DNA from 2 places in the Faecalibacterium sp. IP-1-18 genome. Region 1 is predicted to be linked to the other one. Evidence: riboswitches for the same ligand, from Rfam matches in the RefSeq annotation. Region 1 holds a riboswitch; the other holds the start of a gene.
The links. Region 1 has a riboswitch for thiamine pyrophosphate ahead of thiW (energy coupling factor transporter S component ThiW). Riboswitches for the same ligand answer to the same signal wherever they lie in the genome.
Positions count from the first base shown of each region.

Region 2: it holds a riboswitch for thiamine pyrophosphate, as region 1 does, so the genes downstream of both, thiT (energy-coupled thiamine transporter ThiT) here and thiW (energy coupling factor transporter S component ThiW) in region 1, are expected to answer to the same signal.

Region 1 covers NZ_CP094472.1:2,226,941-2,234,180, reverse strand. The annotation lists gene MTP43_RS10640 (alanine/glycine:cation symporter family protein) at 1-975, opposite strand, end outside; gene thiC (phosphomethylpyrimidine synthase ThiC) at 1,235-2,545, opposite strand; gene thiE (thiamine phosphate synthase) at 2,878-3,516, opposite strand; gene thiM (hydroxyethylthiazole kinase) at 3,503-4,324, opposite strand; gene thiW (energy coupling factor transporter S component ThiW) at 4,340-4,855, opposite strand; TPP riboswitch at 5,119-5,227, opposite strand; gene MTP43_RS10615 (GH36-type glycosyl hydrolase domain-containing protein) at 5,690-7,240, opposite strand, start outside.
Region 2 covers NZ_CP094472.1:1,925,597-1,932,836, forward strand. The annotation lists gene MTP43_RS09015 (sigma-E processing peptidase SpoIIGA) at 1-513, shown strand, start outside; gene sigK (RNA polymerase sporulation sigma factor SigK) at 739-1,443, shown strand; gene sigG (RNA polymerase sporulation sigma factor SigG) at 1,584-2,351, shown strand; gene MTP43_RS09030 (sporulation transcriptional regulator SpoIIID) at 2,419-2,667, opposite strand; TPP riboswitch at 2,778-2,878, shown strand; gene thiT (energy-coupled thiamine transporter ThiT) at 2,964-3,530, shown strand; tRNA gene MTP43_RS09040 (tRNA-Ala) at 3,692-3,767, shown strand; tRNA gene MTP43_RS09045 (tRNA-Ser) at 3,825-3,908, shown strand; gene MTP43_RS09050 (carboxynorspermidine decarboxylase) at 4,031-5,242, opposite strand; gene MTP43_RS09055 (saccharopine dehydrogenase family protein) at 5,242-6,501, opposite strand; gene speB (agmatinase) at 6,541-7,240, opposite strand, start outside.

The DNA.
Region 1 (7,240 bases):
GCAGATGACCACGGTATCGATCAATACGCCCAGCGCCTGTACAAGACCCATCTTTACCGGGTCGTCGCACTCCGCAGCGGCAGCGGCGCAGGGGGCAGAGCCGCTGCCCGCCTCGTTGGAGAACAGCCCGCGCTTGACACCGTTCATCAGCACCGCGCCAAAGCCGCCTGCGGCCACCTGACGCAGGCCGAAGGCCTCGGCAAAGATGCGTGCCAGCACGGCGGGCAGCTGCCGGAGATTCAGCACCACGATGCCCACCGTGATGACAAAGTAGCACACCGCCATGACCGGCACGATGAAGTCAAGGCTTTTCACGGTGGCATTCTTGCGCAGCACGATCAACGCTGCCAGCAGGGTAAGCACCACGGTGGTGGCCAGCGGCGGGACCTGAAAGGCGTTTTCAAAGGCAGAGCTGACCGAGTTGGAGATGACTTGGCTGATACCGCACCAGCAGATCAGACCGGACACTGCAAACAGCGCTGCACACACAGAGCGCTTGAGCTTTTTGCCCCGTTTGCGCTCGGCCAGCACATGGAGATAGTAGGCCGGGCCGCCGCGCCAGCCGCCGTACAGCGGGTCCGGCACGCGGTATTTCTGCGCCAGAGTGGACTCCACAAAGGAGGTGGAAGCACCCAGCAGCGCAGTGACCCACATCCAGAACACCGCGCCTGCGCCGCCCGCTGAAACAGCGGCCACCACGCCCACAAGATTGCCCATGCCCACCCGGGTGGCGGTGGAGATGACCAGCGTCTGGAAGGAGGAAAGCCCGCCCGCAGCCTGCTTTTTTTCGCACACTGCGCCGATCATATCCCGGAACAGGCGTACCGGCAGCAGTCGAGTGCGCAGGGTAAAGCCGATACCGGCTGCAAACAACAGCACTACCATAAAGGAGATGCCAATGCCGCCCGCCACCGGCAGGGTGAATAAATCGCCCCACAGCAGGCGGTAAAACGCTTCAATCAGATCAACTATCAAGAAAACAGCCTCCTGTACTTTTGAGTAATAAAGTTGCTACTTCATTATAGTACAGCACAGAAGAATTGTAAAATCTAAAAAATTGATAGAATAGATTGACCAAACTGAACGCAGTGCAGCAAATGCAAAATAATAATTCCACTGAATATGCCGCAGCTCGGCAGCGGAGGGCATTTTAAATCGTCCCACAAAAAAAGGACTGCCGCACGGTTTGTGCAGCAGTCCCGGAGGAAGAAGCGCCTTTCAGCGCGGGGAAAGCTTACAGGATATCGATGTATTCACCGGCCAGCGCCTTGTTCATGCTGCGCACGGCGCAGAACTTGCCGCACATGCTGCAGGTGTCGCTGTGGTCGTCCTCGGGCAGGCGGGCGTCGCGGATGGCCTTGGCGGTCTCGGGGTCCAGCGCGCAGGCGAACTGTGCATCCCAGTCCAGTACGCGGCGGGCATCGCCCATCTTGTCGTCAATGTCCCGGGCGTGGGGGATGCCCTTGGCGATGTCGGCGGCGTGAGCGGCGATCTTGGAGGCCACGATGCCCTGCTTTACGTCATCTACGTTGGGCAGAGCCAGATGCTCGGCGGGGGTCACATAGCACAGGAAGGCTGCACCGCTGGCGGCTGCCACTGCGCCGCCAATGGCAGCGGTGATGTGGTCGTAGCCGGGGGCGATATCGGTGACCAGAGGTCCCAGCACATAGAAGGGTGCGCCCATGCAGATGCTCTTCTGCACCTCCATGTTGGCGGCGACCTGATTCAGGGGCACATGGCCGGGGCCTTCTACCATCACCTGCACGTTGTGTGCCCATGCGCGCTTGGTCAGCTCGCCCAGACGCACCAGCTCTTCGATCTGGCACACATCGGTGGCGTCAGCCAGACAGCCGGGACGGCAGGCATCGCCCAGAGAGATGGTCACATCATGCTCGGCGCAGATCTCGCAGATCTCGTCAAAGTGCTCGTAGAAGGGGTTCTCGTTGCCGGTCATGCTCATCCACGCAAACACCAGAGAGCCGCCGCGGCTCACGATGTTCATCTTGCGCTTGTGCTTGCGGATCTGCTCGATGGTCTTGCGGGTGATGCCGCAGTGCAGGGTAACAAAGTCCACGCCGTCCTCTGCGTGCAGGCGTACCACATCGATGAAGTCCTGTGCAGTCAGCTCAGCCAGATCCCGCTGGTAGTGGATGACCGAATCATACACCGGCACAGTGCCGATCATCACCGGGCACTCGTGGGTCAGCTTCTGGCGGAAGGGCTGGGTGTTGCCGTGGCTGGACAGATCCATAATGGCTTCTGCGCCCATGTTCACGGCGCTCATCACCTTCTGCATCTCAATGTTGTAGTCCTTGCAGTCGCGGGAGACGCCAAGGTTCACGTTGATCTTGGTGCGCAGCATGGAGCCAACGCCCTCGGGGTTCAGGCACTTGTGGTGCTTGTTGGCGGGGATGGCTACCTTGCCCTCGGCGACCCACTGGCGGATCTCCTCGGTGGTGCGGTATTCCTTTTTGGCTACGATCTCCATCTCCGGGGTGATGATGCCCTTGCGGGCGGCATCCATCTGGGTGGTATAAGTCTGCATACGCTGTGTTCCTCCAAATGACAGTTTATCTCTGAACAGCAGGGTGCTGGTCATGCAGTGATGTGGGAGCGAACCGCCGGTCGGGAGTTTCTCCGAGGACCGTCCGCTGGGGTGGGACCCTGCTGCCGCAGGCAGTAGGGCGGGCGATGGAATGGCCCGATTCGTGTCCGAGGAGAAAGCTCCCGGCCAGCAGGCAAGTAGCCGTCATTCAGAAAAAACAGTACGCTCTGGATGCCGGCACCTGCGCAAAATACGCTTTTCATGTTGGTTTTCTCCATGAATTTTGTAACGCGGCCCAAGGTGGTGCCCCCGGTTTGCCGCGGGGTGATAGCTTACTTTATGATCTGCTCCGAAAGGGCACGCAGTTCGCGGCACTCGGCCTCGATGTCCTTTGCGGCAAAGATGGCGCTTACCAGCGCCACACCGTCCACGCCGGTGCCCTTGAGCTGCAGGATGTTCTCCTTGTGGATGCCGCCAATGGCCACCACCGGTACATCCACGGCGTTGCAGATGTCCAGCAGGGTCTGTCGGGGCATCTCGCTCACGTCCGTCTTGGTGTGGGTGGCAAATACCGCACCCACGCCAAGGTAGTCCGCGCCGTGCGCCACAGCGTCCAGTGCTTCCTGCACCGTGTGGGCAGAAACGCCGATCATCACGCCCTCGCCCACGCGCTGGCGCACCTGTGCGGCGGCCATATCGTCCTGCCCCACATGGATGCCCTCGGCGTGGCACTGCAGTGCCACTTCCACGTTATCGTTGATGAACAGCGGCACACCGTACTGCTGGCACAGAGCGTGGATTTGGATGGCTTCCTGTAAAAAATCCGCGTCGCCCAGCTGCTTTTCCCGCAGCTGCACGCAGGTGGCACCGCCCTTCAGGGCACTTTCCACCTGCTGATACAAAGTCTGCTCGCCCACCCATGCGCGGTCGGTCACCGCGTACAGGAGCATGGTGTGTTTATCGCACTTCATAGTTTGCGCCTTTCTCCAGCTGTTCGGGGGTCATGTTGTAAATGGCATCAATGATGTAATTGCGGTAGGTGGCGTTGCCATCCTGCGGGGTGAGCCGCTGGTGGGCAACTTCGCCCGCCAGACCCATGGCGCACACCGCCGCAGCGGCAGCTTCCAGCGGGTGGTCGGGGTTGGCGGTGACAAAGGCCGCCGTCAGGGCAGAAAGCTGACAGCCCGTGCCGGTGATGCTGCTCATCATGGCGTTGCCGTTGCGGATGCAGTAGGCTTTTTGTGCATCGGCTACGATGTCGATGGCGCCGGTAATGGCTACCACCGCGCCGGTGCGGGCGGCAAAAGCCTTTGCAAAGGCCACAGCGCTGTCCAGATTCTCCTCGGTCACCTTGTCGGCCACGTCTGCATCCACGCCCTTGGTGGTGCCTGCACCGGAGGCAAGGGTCTTGATCTCCGAGATGTTGCCCCGGATCACTGTGAACTGCACCTCCCGCAGCAGGCGGAAGGCGGTGTCGGTGCGCAGACGGGAAGCACCGGCACCCACCGGGTCCAGCACCACGGGGTGTCCCAGCTGATTGGCCTTTTTGCCCGCCAGCAGCATACTGGTGACGGTGCGGCTGTTCAGCGTGCCGATGTTGATGTTCAGCCCGCCGCAGATGGCGGTGATCTCCTCCACCTCGGCGGCATCATCGGCCATGATGGGGGAGGCACCGCAGGCCAGCACCATGTTGGCGCAGTCGTTCACGGTGACGTAGTTGGTGATGTTGTGGATGAGAGGGCTGCGGCTGCGCAGATTCTCAAAGGCGGTTTTGAGCATTCCCGGCACCTCCGCTCAGGAAAGGCTGTTCTGCATGGAGCGCAGAGCGCCGGAGCGCTGCAGGCTGAACACCACAGCACCGGCGATCACCGCACCCACGGCGGTGGAGATGAGGAAGGGCACGATATAGGCGTAGAAAGCGATGTCCGCAGCGCTCTTGCCCATCAGGAAGATGGCCACGGGCCATGCGCACAGGCCGCCCAGAATGCTGGTGCCGAACACCTCACCCACCACGGTGGCGATCAGGTTTTTGGTCTTGTGGTATGCAAGGCCGCACAGCAGTGCGCCGAACATACTGCCCGGGAAAGCCATCAGGCTGCCAAGACCCAGCAGATTGCGCAGCAGGGAAGCCACAAAGGCTACGCCCACGCCCCACCAGGGCCCCAGCAGAACGGCGCACAGCACGTTGACCATGTGCTGCACCGGGGCACACTTGCTGCCGAACATGGGAAAGCTGAACACGCTGCCCACTACGCACAGGGCACAGAACATACCGGCGAGGGCAAGCTTTTTGACAGAGAGATTTTTCATAATAAATTAGCTCCTTTTCAACCATCTGCGGCAGCGCAGGACGAACACCGGCGCTCCCGCAACAAAACAGCCCGTGCCCGCAACAAGGCGGGAACAGGTACGGAAGGTGCGGTCGAAGCTTACTGGCTTCCTCTCACGCCGGAACACGGCTTCCCATCGCTGCATTCATCCAAGGCTCAGGGCGCTCCCCCTCAGCTGGCTGCGGAACCTCCGCAGAGGCACAAAAAAACAGGAGGGGCCCGGCACGGCTCCTCCTGCAAAAAATCATAAAGGGTATGACTTCCTACGGCGGCATTATCCGCATCAGGTAAAAGGGTCGAAGCTTGCTATACTTCCTCTCAGCCCGCTGCACGAGCTCCCCTGTGTTTGATTGTGACTGTATTCTACACCTCTTTCCCAAAAAATGCAAGAGGGAAGGGGACGATTTGGAATGCGCGGGCAGGTGAAATGATTTTGAATGCGCTCCGCGTTGCTCTGCGCATAGATAGCGGAATTATGATTTTAATTTGCATTTCAGCCAAGCCTGCGGGCTTGGCTGAAATGCTTTTTTCACAGGAGGGGTCGTAGCGGTCAACTGCATTTGCAATTCAGACCGCCCTTTAACCATTGCAGCCCCTCTCGTGAAAATGGCGTTTGTCGCACTCCGCAGAGTGCGACAAACGCGAAATAAAAATAATCCTTCCTCTGAAGATGCGCAGAGCGAACGCGGAGCGCATTTTCAATCGTTAAGCTGTTAAAATGTTTTCATTATAAACCAAAGCCGCCGTGCAGGGGTCTGCGCGGCGGCTTTGGTCACAGAAAGGAGAATAATATGAAAAAGCAGAAAAAGTCGGGTTAACCCATGGTCACCTGCACCGTTACCTCAGTCCCGGCGGCAGCCAGCGGCAGAACGTTGCCGGAGATGGCCTTGCCGTCCACGGTAACGGCCTTGATGCCGTGCTGCACCCCGGCGGCGTTATCCACCGTGATGTGGTACACCGCACCGCGGAAGCGGCGGGTCACGGTGAAGCCGGACAGGGTGTGAGGGATGCAGGGGTCTACCTTCAGGCCGTCCAAGGTGGGCTGGATGCCCAGAATGTACTGGCTGATGTTGAAGAAGGTCCATGCCGCCGTGCCGGTCAGCCAGCTATTTTTGGCTTCACCAAAGGTGGGGGCGTCCTTACCGGCTACCATCTGACTGTAAACGTAGGGCTCGGTGCGATGGATCTCGGAAATGTCCTCGATGTAGGCGGGGCAGGTCTTGCGGTACACCGCAAAGGCGCGGTCACCGTGGCCGAGCGTTGCCTCGGCGCAGCTGATCCACGGGTTGTTGTGGCAGAAGATACCGGCGTTCTCCTTGTATCCCGGAGGATAGCTGGAGATCTCGCCCAGATTTAGCTGGTAGCTGGTATAGGCGGGCTGCAGCAGCACCACGCCGTATTTGGTGTCCAGCCGCTCCTCCACGCTGGCAAGCGCCTGCGCGGCCTGTCCGCTCTCCTTGCCGATGCCCGCCATGACGCACATACCCTGCGGCTCAATAAAGATCTGACCCTCGGTGCACTCCTTGCTGCCGATGGGCTTGCCGAAAGCATCGTAGGCACGGCGGAACCATGCGCCGTCCCAACCGGCGGTCAAGGTGGCCTGCTCCACGGCATCAATGTGCTTGCGGGCGGCAGCGGCCTCCTCGGTCAGATTCAGATGGTCGCACAGTTGGGCGTATTCGTGGCCGTACTTGACGAACATACCGGCAATGAAAACGCTTTCGGCCACAGGACCCTCGCTGGGGCCGGTGATCTGGAAGCTCTCACCCGGGTGCTCGGAGAAGCAGTTCAGGTTCAGGCAGTCATTCCAGTCGGCGCGGCCGATCAGCGGCAGACCGTGGGGACCCAGATGGGTGCAGGTAAAGTTGAAGCTGCGGCGCAGGTGCTCCATCAGAGTCTGCGCCTTGGTGGCGTCGTTATCAAAGGGTACCTGTTCTTCCAGAATAGACCAGTCGCCGGTCTCCCGCAGGTAGGCGGCGGTACCGGCAATGAGCCACAGCGGGTCATCGTTGAAGCCGGTGCCGATATCCCGGTTGCCCTTTTTGGTCAGGGGCTGATACTGGTGGTAGGCGCTGCCGTCCTCAAACTGGGTGGCGGCAATATCCAGAATGCGCTCCCGGGCGCGGGAGGGGATGATGTGCACAAAGCCCAGCAGGTCCTGACAGCTGTCCCGGAAGCCCATGCCGCGTCCGGTGCCGCTTTCGTAGTAGCTGGCAGAGCGGCTCATGTTAAAGGTGACCATGCACTGGTACTGGTGCCAGATGTTGACCATGCGGTTCAGCTTTTCCTCGCCGGATTCCAGATGGTAGGTGGACAGCAGCTGCTCCCAGTGGGTGCGCAGGGCGGCGCGGGCGGCATCGACCTG
Region 2 (7,240 bases), 300 kb from region 1:
GTACAGGCCAACAACCTGAGCGTGCTTTTACCGGTGCGCCCGGGGCAGCTTTTGCTCTGCTGCGCCGGGGTGTACGGACTGTTGCGCGGGCTGCTGGCGGTGTTTGGCCGCCCGCAGCGGGGCTGCTTTGCCGCTGTGCTGCAAATTGCGGGGGCAACAGTGCCGGTACAGGCCTACCACGACACCGGCTTTACCCTGCAAGACCCCCTTGCTGGGCGGCGGGTGGTGCTGGTGCAGTACCCGCCGTTGCGCAGCCGGCTGCCCGCACCGCTGCGCGCCTACTTAGACAGCTGGTTTGCCTCCGGCACTGCCCCGCCTCCGGGGCTGAGGGTGCAGTTTGTACCCTGCGCCGCCGTTACCGGCCATTGCCTGCTGCCCGCCGTGCCCGCCGCGCTGTGCCGTGGGCAGCGCCGCGTGCCCGGCCTGCTGGCGGCCTTTTGCGCCCCGGACGCCCCCACCGGCGCATGGACGCTGCTGTTGGGGGACGACGTGGCGGAGGAGGTGGGGGTGTAGGAGTTTTCCGCCCTCTCAGGCGCTCCCGCGCCAGCTCTCCCGGAGGGAGAGCTTATAGCATTGCCGTAATCTTTTATCATTCATCCGATACTTTTTCCGTCATGGCAAAAAAGCTCCCCCTTTGGGGGAGCCGGCACGGCGTAAGCCGTGACTGAGAGGGTTCAGCCCTCCCTGATGCAGTTTCCTTATAATACATATAATAAATAGTGCACAGGAGGGATATCCATGTTGCAGTTTTTCCGCAAGGTCTGGCAGCGGCTGTGGGGGCGTTTGCGCTACTGCGGCGCGGTGCATTATCTGGCGGGCGGGCCAAGCCTGCCCCCGCCCCTTACCCCCGAGCAGGAAAAAGCCCTGCTTGACCGCATGGCTGCCGGGGACGCTGCCGCCCGCGAGGAGCTGATCACCCACAACCTGCGGCTGGTGGTGTATCTGGCCAAAAAGTACGAGAACAGCGGTGTGCCCGCCGAGGACTTGGTAAGCATTGGCACCATCGGGCTGATCAAGGCGGTAAACACCTTCACCCCTGCCCGCAGCATCAAGCTGGCCACCTACGCCAGCCGCTGCATCGGCAACGAGATCCTGATGTACCTGCGCAAAAGCTCCAACCGCCGGCAGGAGGCCAGCATCGACGAGCCTTTGAACGTGGACGGCGATGGCAACGAGCTGCTGCTCTCGGACATCCTTGGCAGCGATGCCAACGCGGTAAGCCAGCAGCTGGAGCAGGACGCCGAGCGCGCGGTGCTGCGCAGCGCCGTAGCGGCGCTCTCGGCACGGGAGCGGCAGATCATGGAACTGCGTTTCGGCCTTACCGACGGCGTGGAGCGCACCCAGAAGGAAGCCGCCGATGCCCTTGGCATCAGCCAGAGTTACATCTCCCGGCTGGAAAAGCGCATCATCCGCACCCTGAAAGCCCGCCTTGAAAGCGAGTAGCCGCTGGTGCATACCATAAAATTACAGCTTTGTCTATAATGCGCCCCTCTTTTGCGGAGGGGCGCACAATTTTTTCCACGCATAGCGCCCGGCGCGCAGAGCCATACTTCCGGTAAAGCTAAAAGACCGGGGGCGTTTGGATGTACAACAAGGTGGAGCTATGCGGTGTGAACACAGGGCAGCTGCCTGTGCTGACCGAGGCGGAAAAGCGGCAGCTGCTCACCCTTGCCCACGCCGGGGACAAAGCCGCCCGGGCGCGGATGGTGGAGGGCAACCTACGGCTGGTGCTCAGCGTAGTGCAGCGGTTTGCCCAGCGGGGCGAAAATCTGGACGATCTGTTTCAGGTGGGGTGCATCGGGCTGATCAAGGCCATCGACAACTTTGACCCCGCACAGCCGGTGCGGTTTTCTACCTACGGCGTGCCCATGATCATCGGGGAGATCCGGCGGTTTCTGCGGGACAACAACGCCCTGCGGGTAAGCCGCACCCTGCGGGACACCGCCTACCGCGCCATGCAGGCGCGGGAAACGCTGGAAAAGCAGCTGGGGCGCGAGCCAACCATGGACGAGATCGCCACCGCAGCGGGACTTGCCCGGCGCGAGGTGACCGCCGCGCTGGAATCGGTGGTGGAGCCGCTCAGCCTTGACGAGCCGGTGTACACCGACGGCGGCGATGCCATGTATGTGATCGACCAGGTGCGGGACCCGGACAGCGAGGAAAGCTGGATCAGCGGGTTGCAGTTCCGCGATACGGTAGCCGCCCTTTCGCCCCGGGAAAAGCGCATCATGGAGCTGCGATATCTGCGCGGTAAGACCCAGATGGAGGTGGCGCAGGAGATCGGCATCAGTCAGGCGCAGGTAAGCCGGCTGGAAAAAGGCGCGTTGCAGCAGTTTCACACCGGGGGATGAAAGCAGCCGCTTGAAAACCCTCTCAGCAAAAAAGACCGCTGCGCAGTGCAGCGGTCTTTTTTGGGCTTCAGCGGCGGCTGTATCTGCGCCGGGTGGCAGCCCCGCCCCGCAGGTGGCGCTCGGCCTTGTTGCGGGCCAGCACGGCGCGCACCTGCCCGTACAGCGCAGGGCTGATGCTGCGCAGCCGCACGGCAACGTCCTTGTGCACGGTGGACTTGCTGCACCCGAACGCAGCCGCCGCTGCACGCACCGTGGCGTTGTGGGCGGCAATGTACTCCCCCAGCTGCACGGCGCGCTGTTCCGGATCGGCTTTCATATCCCGCCTCCCTGCGTTCCAGCTTTGCAATGGTATAACATACGCGCCGCCGGGGCGGATTATGTCTGCGGACTTGACTTTTTGTCTCCCGGCGCGTATACTGTGGGCGGACATAAAAACAGGGGCGCCGTAAGGCTGAGATCCGCATAGCGCGGAGTACCCTTTACCTGATCCGGGCAATGCCGGCGTAGGGAGTTTGCGGAACCGTCCGGTACGTTCAACAAACCTCCATGCGTCTGCTGCCAGCAGACGCATTTTGTTTTTGTGTACTATTATGAGAGAGGAATCTTTTCATCATGTCCAAAACCTATTCCAAGACCCGTATTCTGGTGGAATGCGCCCTGATGATCGCCATTGGCACGGTGCTTTCCAACATCAAGTTCTTCACCATGCCCAACGGCGGCAGCATTACCCTGCTGAGTATGCTGCCCTTTGTGCTGGTGTCCTTCCGCCACGGTGCAAAGTGGGGACTATTCACCGGCTTTGTAAACGCCTGCCTGCAAATGATCATGGGCTTCTACCCTCCTCCCGCTTCCACCTTCCTCTACTTCCTCGGCGAGGTGCTGCTGGACTATGTGCTGGCCTTTATGGCACTGGGTCTGGCCGAGCTGTTCGCCCGCCCCTTCAAGAACCGCACCGTGGGCGTAGCCGTGGGCACCTTTGCCGCCGGTTTCCTGCGCTTTATGTGCAGCTTTTTGTCCGGCGTGCTGGTGTGGGGCAACCTGAATGATGGTCTGGCCGCATGGACTTACAGCCTGACCTACAACGGCAGCTATATGCTGCCCGAGACCCTGCTCACCATGGTGGCCGCTGTGCTGCTGTGCCGTGTGGCTCCGCAGATCTTTGACCGTCAGGCACGCTAAGGCGTAGTTTTTCCCAAAAGAGCACTCCCCCGCTTTTTCGATCCCCGCCGGGTACACGCCCTGCGGGGATCTTTTGCTGCAAAAAATTTTCAAAAAACTGTTGACAAGCGTCCCTCCGGCTGGTATAATTACACACGTCGTCAGGCACAAAGCATACATCTGGGGGTTTAGCTCAGCTGGGAGAGCGCTTGCATGGCATGCAAGAGGTCACCGGTTCGATCCCGGTAATCTCCACCAGAAACAAAAAGCACTACACAGAAATGTGTGGTGCTTTTTTGTTGACGCCAAACGAGTGAGGGTTTAGCTCAGCTGGGAGAGCGCCGTGCATGGACTGCAAGAGGGTCACCGTGATCAGAATCGGCCCGGTAATCTCCACCAGAATGAAAGCACTACACGGAAACGTGTGGTGCTTTTTTGTTTTATCTGCCGTTCACCTTACGTCCCCTTTCATGAAAAAAGCGTTTGTCGCAGCCCGCAGGCCGTGACAAACGCTTTTTATTTTACTGTGCGCCCAAGCGCATTTTGAAGTCCTGATAGCCAAAGTGCACCAGCTCCCGGCAATTGCCGTCTGCGCCCAGCAGCCAGATAGGCGGCAGGGGCATCCCATTGAAGGTGTTGTTCTTGCAGGTGGTGTAGATGGCCATATCGCCGAAAATGAGCTTATCGCCCTCGGCAAGGGGGGTGTCAAAGCTGTAATCCCCGATGATATCCCCCGCAAGGCAGGTGGGGCCGCCCAGCCGGACGGTGTGCGCCTTCTCTCCTGCCTCGCCGGCGTCCAGCAGCGGCGGGCGGTAGGGCATCTCGATGACATCCGGGGTGTGGCAGGCTGCGGACATATCCAGAATGGCAAGACTGGTATCCCCGTTGCGCAGGGTGTCCAGCACGGTAGTGACCAGATAGCCTGCATTCAGCGCCCAAGCCTCGCCGGGCTCCAAATACACCTGTACGCCGTACTTCTGCCGCACCGAGAGGATGCAGTTTTCCAGCGTAGCAAGGGCATAGCCCGGGCGGGTGATGTGGTGTCCCCCGCCGAAATTGAGCCACTGCATTCTGGGCAGCAGGTCGGCAAACTTTTTCTCCACTGCGGCCAGCGTTACCGCCAGCGCATCGGCGTCCTGCTCGCACAGGGTATGGAAGTGCAGACCGTCCAACAGGGCGGGCAGCTCCGGGTGCGCTGCCACAGCGGCGTCCCACTGAGCACGGGTGGTGCCCAGACGGCTGCCGGGGGCGCAGGGGTCGTAAATTTCATGACCCTCCTGCGTGGAGCACTCCGGGTTGATGCGCAGACCGATGCTTTTGCCCGCCGCCTTTGCCGCCGGGCCGAACTTTGCCAGCTGGCTGGGCGAGTTGAACACGATGTGGTCGGCGTATTGCAGCAATTCCTCAAACTCATCTGTCCGGTAGGCGGCGCAGAACACATGGTTCTCCTTCTCCGGCAGCTCTTCCCTGCCCAAGCGGCTCTCGTACAGGCCGCTGGCCTCGGTACCTGCCAGATAGGGTGCCAGCACCGGGTAGACGTTAAAGTTGGAAAAAGCCTTCTGCGCCAGCAGGATGCGGCAGCCGGTGCGCTGCTGCACACCCAGCAGGATCTCGCCGTTGCGGCACAGTTGGGCTTCGTCCAGCAGATAGCAGGGGGTGGGCAGGCGGTGCAGCTGCGCCTCGGACAGGTTTGCCAGCCCCGCAAAGGGCGGGCGGCTGTCGCGCACCCGCATCAGTCCACCAGAGCCGGGTTATGGCTCTCGGAGCGGGGCAGGCCGTACTTATCCAGTGCATCCAGATACGGATCGGGATCAAACTCCTCGACAGTGTGCACGCCCTTGGTGGTCCACTTGCCGGTGAGCAGCATCAGGGCACCGCACATGGCGGGCACGCCGGTGGTGTAGCTGATAGCCTGAGAGCCCACTTCCTTGTAGCACTCCTGATGGTCGCAGACGTTGTAGATATAGTAGGTCTTATCCTTGCCGTCCTTTTTGCCGGTAAAGATGCAGCCGATGTTGGTCTTGCCTTTGGTACGGGGGCCAAGGCTGGCGGGGTCCGGCAGCAGAGCCTTGAGGAACTGGATGGGCACAATCTCCTGTCCGTTGAAGTTGACAGGGGTGGTGGACAGCATGCCCACGTCCTCCAGACAACGCATGTGGTCCAGATAGCTCTGGCCAAAGGTCATGAAGAAGCGGATGCGCTTTGCCTCCGGGATGTTCTTTGCCAGAGACTCGATCTCCTCGTGGTGCAGCAGGTACATATCCTTGTCGCCCACCTGATCGAAGTTGTACTCCCGCTTGATGCTCATAGCCGGGATCTCTACCCAGTGGCCGTTCTCCCAGTAGCTGCCGGGAGCGGACACCTCGCGCAGGTTGATCTCCGGGTTAAAGTTAGTGGCAAAGGCATAGCCGTGGTCGCCGCCGTTGCAGTCCAGAATATCGATGGTGTCAATGGTATCGAACTCGTGCTTTTTGGCATAGGCACAGTAAGCCTGGGTCACACCCGGGTCGAAGCCGCTGCCCAGCAGGGCGGTCAGGCCGGCTTCCTCGAACTTTTTGGCGTAGGCCCACTGCCAGCTGTAATCAAAGTAGGCAGAGAAGCCGGCCTCCTTGCAGCGCTTCTCGTAGATGGCGCGCCACTCCGGGTCATCGGTGTTCTCGGGCTCGTAGTTGGCGGTGTCCATGTAGTTGACGCCGCAGGCAAGGCAGGCGTCCATGATGGTCAGATCCTGATAAGGCAGGGCGATGTTCATCACGAGGTCGGGCTGGTAAGCCTTGATGAGGGCGATGACCTCCTCCACCTTGTCTGCGTCCACCTGTGCGGTGGTGATCTTGGTAGTAGTGGTGGGAGCCAGCTCAGCAGCCAGCTTATCGCACTTTGCCTTGGTACGGCTGGCGATGCAGATCTCGGTGAACACCTCGGGCACCTGGCAGCACTTATGGATGGCAACAGAGGCCACGCCGCCGCAGCCGATGATCAGAACTTTGCTCATGTCGGTTACTCCTTTATCTGTAAAATGGTAGGTTCGTATTTATACCTGAAAGCCCGGCCAGCCCTTGTCCAGCGCGATCAGGGTCTCGCGCAGCACCTTGCAGGCGGTGGCGGTGGAAACGCCGGTGGTGTCCAGCGTGGGGGCAAGCTCGTTCAGGTCTGCACCGATGATGTTGGCCTTGGTCACAGTGCGGATGGCCTCCAGCAGCTGCAAAAAGCTTACGCCGCCAGCCTCCGGGGTACCGGTGCCCGGGAAGCAGGAGGGGTCAAGGCAGTCCAGATCGATGGTCAGGTACACCGGCACCTTGCTCTCGCACAGCTGTGCGGTCAGCTCGGCAAGGCCGGTAAAATCGAACTTGTGCATCTCGGTGTGCTGGGCAGCAAACTCAAATTCTGCCCGGTCGCCGCTGCGGATGCAGAACTGATGGATGTGGCCATCCCCTACCAGCTCGTGGCAGCGGCGCAGCACACAAGCGTGGCTGAGCTTCGCGCCCAGATAGTCGTCCCGCAGGTCGGCGTGGGCGTCGAAATGGACGATGTGCAGGTCGGGGTATTTCTTCACCGCAGCACGCACCGCACCCAGCGTGACCAAATGCTCGCCACCCAGCAGCAGCGGGAACTTGCCGTCCTTCAAAATTTCCTCTGCCCGGGCCTCGATATCGGCCAGTGCCAGCTCGCTGGAGCCGAAGCACAGCTCCAGATCGCCGCTGTCGAACACATCAAAATCGGTCAGGTCGGCG